DNA from 2 places in the Klebsiella africana genome. Region 2 is predicted to be linked to the other one. Evidence: predicted binding sites of a transcription regulator. Region 2 holds the regulator's gene; the other holds the start of a gene.

Region 1 (2,408 bases), on a different replicon from region 2:
TCCCCCCGCTTTCGGGGGTTATCGGGACAGTCACTATGTTCGGTATGTTTAAAAGAGTATTTCCCCCGCTTGCGGGGGTTATCAGGCTCTGAGGATGATATGCACCGGCACAGGTGCTTATTCCCCCCGTATGTGGGGTTATCGGTGACTTTTAGTAGTGCTTTTTTTGTTTTTTGTCTTCCCCCCGCCTGCGGGGGTTATCGGGCCATGCAACGTCTGAACGTCCGAAACATCCCGTATTCCCCCCGCATGCGGGGGTTATCGGCAGGTTATACTGGCAAAACGTCGATGGCTCTCGTATTCCCCCGCTTGCGGGGGTTATCGGTCGATGGCAACCACCAGGAACAATAAAACCCTGAATTCCCTCCGTTTGCGGGGGTTATCGGAGCAGTTCGAGGAATAGTGACAGGCAGTGCAGGTATTCCCCCCGCGTACGGGGGTTATCGGTTCCCTGCACTAAGACGCTGGTGGTCGACACGTATTCCCCCCGCATGCGGGGGTTATTGGCCGGTTCGGATTTTGCGAAACAGGTGCAGGGCGTATTCCCCCCGTCTGCGGGGGTTATCGGGCTGGATTTCCGTCAGTTGGTCAGCTGCTGCTGTATTCCCCCCGTGTGCGGGGGTTATCGGTGACTTTTGCGCAGCCTCAGGGCTCCGGTTTGGTATTCCCCCGCATGCGGGGGTTATCGGAACAATTTGAAGTTTCTGCGCCAGGTCGTTTCGTATTCCCCCCGCATGCGGGGGTTATCGGCACTACCAGATCCGAATGGACACCCGTAATGAGTATTCCCCCCGCACGCGGGGGTATCGACATAAAAACCGCAATGGTGGGGCTTTTGTTATGTGCCCCTACAAGCAGATGGGACTTTTTACAATCAAGGAAAGTTACTTTCTTCAGGATAACCCACATTCTGTCATATCTTGCAGGTTGCAATCAGAAAAGGCCTTACGTCGATAAATTCATGCCTTGAGCTGGTAAGGAAGTATGACGTTATAACTCTGCATTTCTGGTTGATTAAGGTAGGGCGGCATTCCTGCTTTAAAAACAATCACTAATTTTGAACGGTAGTCGTCTTGATCCCAACTGCTACCTGATGGACTAGGCACCTGCAAAGAACCAATTTATACTGTTTATATATACAGTATTTTTAGGTGGTCGGAGGTTGTGCCTATGTTCTTAATTCCAATGGAAAATCCTGAGAAAATCGCCATCCCTTTATTTCTCGAGCGGTGTGCAGCTGGCTTCCCCAGCCCTGCCCAGGATTATACTTCCAGTGAGCTAGACCTGAACGATTATTGCATCAGGCATCCATCCGCAACATATTTCGTGCGGGCTCAGGGAAACAGCATGCAGGATGTCGGTATGCGTGATGGAGATTTGCTGGTGGTGGACCGTTCTCTTCGTCCTCAACATCGCGATATCGTGATCGCCGAAGTGGACGGCGGCTTCACTGTTAAACAGCTCCAGACCACTCCCAGACTGGCCCTGTTGCCTATGAACAATGCTTATTCCCCAATTTACCCAGACCCCGATGAACTGACAATTTTTGGCGTGGTGACTCATTGGGTTCATCGTGCCCGGGGGAATCTGTAATGTATGCTCTGGCGGATGTGAACAGTTTCTATTGCAGTGTTGAGAAATGCTTCAGACCCGATTTACGCGATAAACCAGTGGTCGTCCTGTCTAACAACGACGGCTGCGTTATAGCTCGTTGTAAACTTGCCAAAAAATTCGGCATTCCAATGGGTTTACCCTGGTTTAAGTTGCGTGAGCAGCGTTTCCCGGAGCCCGTGATTGCCTTCTCCAGTAACTACGAGCTGTATGCCAGCATGAGCGCCAGAGTACATTTCTGCCTGGAGGAATTATCATCCCGTGTCGAAGAGTATTCCATCGATGAGTCGTTTATTTGGGCTGGTGGGATTGATAACTGCATGACGTTTGAGGAATACGGACATCAGCTAAGGGATCATGTTTTCCGCTGCACTGGACTGACGATAGGGGTAGGCCTGGCCCCTACAAAAACCCTTGCTAAAGCCTGCCAGTATTCCAGTAAGACCTGGCCCCAGTTCGGAGGGGTACTCGCACTGACTGCAGGCCAGCGTAATCGGATAGATAAGATGCTTTCTCTGATGCCGGTAGAGGAGGTGTGGGGGGTTGGTGGACGAACCACAAGTAAGCTTCATGCAATGGGCATAACCACTGCGCTGGAGCTGGCTCGTACTAACCCTGCATTCATAAGACGAAACTTCACCGTAGTTCTTGAACGAACAGTGAGGGAACTACGGGGGGAAAGTTGTATCGACCTGGAGGATGCCCCGCCACCAAAACAACAGATCATATGCAGCAGGAGCTTTGGGCAGCGTATAACAACGTATGAATCCATGCGGCAGGCAATTTGCCAGTATGCT
Region 2 (2,408 bases):
AAACATCACCGAAACCGGCACCATTTGCACATCGAGATCCGGATGGTTGCGGTGCAGATCGAGGTAGTCGTGGAACAGCTTGATGGACTCTTCTTTTGGCGTGTAATAGGTAAACACGCGTGGCCCGCCGTGGATGAATACGTAACGCGGCAGCAGCGTGCCGTCGATCTCCAGCGGTTCAAGCGGGTCAGGTAAATCATGCGCCAGACATTGGGCGCGCAGCGTCAGCAGGTCCGCCTTCGAGTTATAGGGCAGGACGTACATGACCGGACGCGAGGTATCGAGTCCTAATTCCTGGGCGGGCTCTGCCGGAATAGACTTGCTTTTTACCAGCACCCGTAATGGTAAATTCAGTAATTTATAGTAAATTCGTTGCCAGCCGGACATAAACGATGTGAAGCCTCTGGTTAATCATGCAAATGCGCGGCAAGAATAACAGAAAGCGGGCAAAATTTCCGTTACCGCGCGGCAAACGCGTACACTCATCGACGTCATTTACATAAAAAGGTTTTGCGATGGCCAATAATACCACCGGGTTAACCCGAATCATTAAAGCGGCAGGTTACTCCTGGAAAGGATTTCGCGCGGCGTGGGTCAACGAGGCCGCGTTTCGTCAGGAGGGCGTCGCCGCCATCGTGGCCGTCGCGATCGCCTGCTGGCTGGACGTCGACGCCATCACCCGCGTATTGCTGATTGGCTCGGTCCTGCTAGTGATGATAGTCGAAATTCTCAACAGCGCGATTGAGGCGGTTGTGGATCGTATCGGCTCGGATTTTCACGAGCTTTCAGGGCGCGCCAAAGATATGGGATCGGCGGCGGTTCTGCTGGCGATTATCATCGCGCTGATCACCTGGGGGACGCTGCTGTGGAGCCATTATCATTAACGTTCTTCGCTAACCCTCGCAAAATCTAAACAATCTGCCGATTTTTGTGTGCCATGTGGTTCCAAAATCACCGTTAGCTGTATATACTCACAGCATAACTGTATATACACCCAGGGGGCGGAATGAAAGCGTTAACGACCAGGCAGCAAGAGGTGTTTGATCTCATTCGGGATCATATCAGCCAGACGGGCATGCCGCCGACGCGTGCGGAAATTGCTCAGCGCTTGGGGTTCCGTTCCCCAAACGCGGCGGAAGAACACCTGAAAGCGCTGGCGCGTAAAGGCGCGATCGAGATCGTCTCCGGTGCCTCTCGCGGTATTCGTCTGTTGACGGAAGAAGAGCACGGCCTGCCGCTGATCGGCCGCGTTGCCGCCGGTGAACCGCTGCTGGCGCAGCAGCATATTGAAGGCCACTACCAGGTCGACCCGTCGATGTTTAAACCGAATGCCGACTTCCTGCTGCGCGTTAGCGGTATGTCGATGAAAGACATTGGTATTCTGGATGGCGATCTGCTGGCGGTGCATAAAACTCAGGACGTGCGTAACGGCCAGGTGGTTGTCGCGCGTATCGATGAAGAAGTGACCGTAAAGCGTCTGAAAAAGCAGGGCAATGTCGTTGAACTGCTGCCGGAAAACAGCGAGTTTTCCCCGATCGTCGTCGATCTGCGCCAGCAGAGCTTCACCATTGAAGGTCTGGCCGTCGGCGTGATCCGTAACGGTGAGTGGCTGTAACTCCCGTCTTAACGCAGCGTCATCATGATGCATGACGCTGCGATGTTTCTCCTCTGTCTGGTCCCTCTTCATGCTGCTCAACGCCGCCGATAAAGCACTGTGGCGCCTCGCGCTACCCATGATTTTCTCCAATATCACCGTTCCGCTGCTGGGGCTGGTGGATACGGCCGTGATCGGCCACCTGGACAGCCCGGTATATCTCGGCGGTGTGGCGGTCGGAACGACGGCCACCAGTTTCCTCTTTATGCTGCTGCTGTTTCTGCGTATGAGCACCACCGGGCTCACCGCTCAGGCCTGGGGCGCCAAAGATCCGCAGCGGCTGGCGCGGGCGCTGGTGCAGCCGCTGGCCCTGGCGCTGGGCGCCGGGGTGCTGATTATCCTGCTCCGCCTGCCGCTGATTGACCTCGCTCTGCATATTGTCGGCGGCAGCGAGGCAGTTCTCGAGCAGGCGAGACGGTTTCTCGAAATCCGCTGGCTCAGCGCTCCCGCCTCGCTGGCCAACCTGGTGCTGCTCGGCTGGCTGCTGGGCGTCCAGTACGCCCGGGCGCCGGTTATTCTGCTGGTGGTGGGTAATCTGTTGAATATTGTGCTCGACCTGTGGCTGGTGATGGGCCTGCGGATGAACGTCCAGGGGGCGGCGCTGGCCACGGTCACCGCCGAGTACGCGACCCTGTTCATCGGCCTGGTGATGGCGAAGCGGGTGCTGACGCTGCGCGGTGTGTCGCTGGTCATGCTGAAAAACGCCTGGCGTGGTGATCTACGCCGTTTATTGGCGTTGAATCGCGACATCATG

Evidence for each region. Region 2 encodes LexA, which represses DNA repair genes until DNA is damaged. Its sites were predicted from a motif close to TNCTGTATGTACATACAGNA; they were not measured.
Region 1: umuD (translesion error-prone DNA polymerase V autoproteolytic subunit) is a predicted target of LexA. The motif match lies at 1,125-1,144, and genes of this name have one in related genera.

Annotation. Positions count from the first base shown of each region.
Region 1 covers NZ_CP084875.1:30,879-33,286, forward strand. Annotated here, with positions in the region: gene umuD (translesion error-prone DNA polymerase V autoproteolytic subunit) at 1,171-1,593, shown strand; gene umuC (translesion error-prone DNA polymerase V subunit UmuC) at 1,593-2,408, shown strand, end outside.
Region 2 covers NZ_CP084874.1:4,895,394-4,897,801, reverse strand. Annotated here, with positions in the region: gene plsB (glycerol-3-phosphate 1-O-acyltransferase PlsB) at 1-387, opposite strand, end outside; gene LGL98_RS23530 (diacylglycerol kinase) at 516-884, shown strand; gene lexA (transcriptional repressor LexA) at 1,007-1,615, shown strand; gene dinF (MATE family efflux transporter DinF) at 1,686-2,408, shown strand, end outside.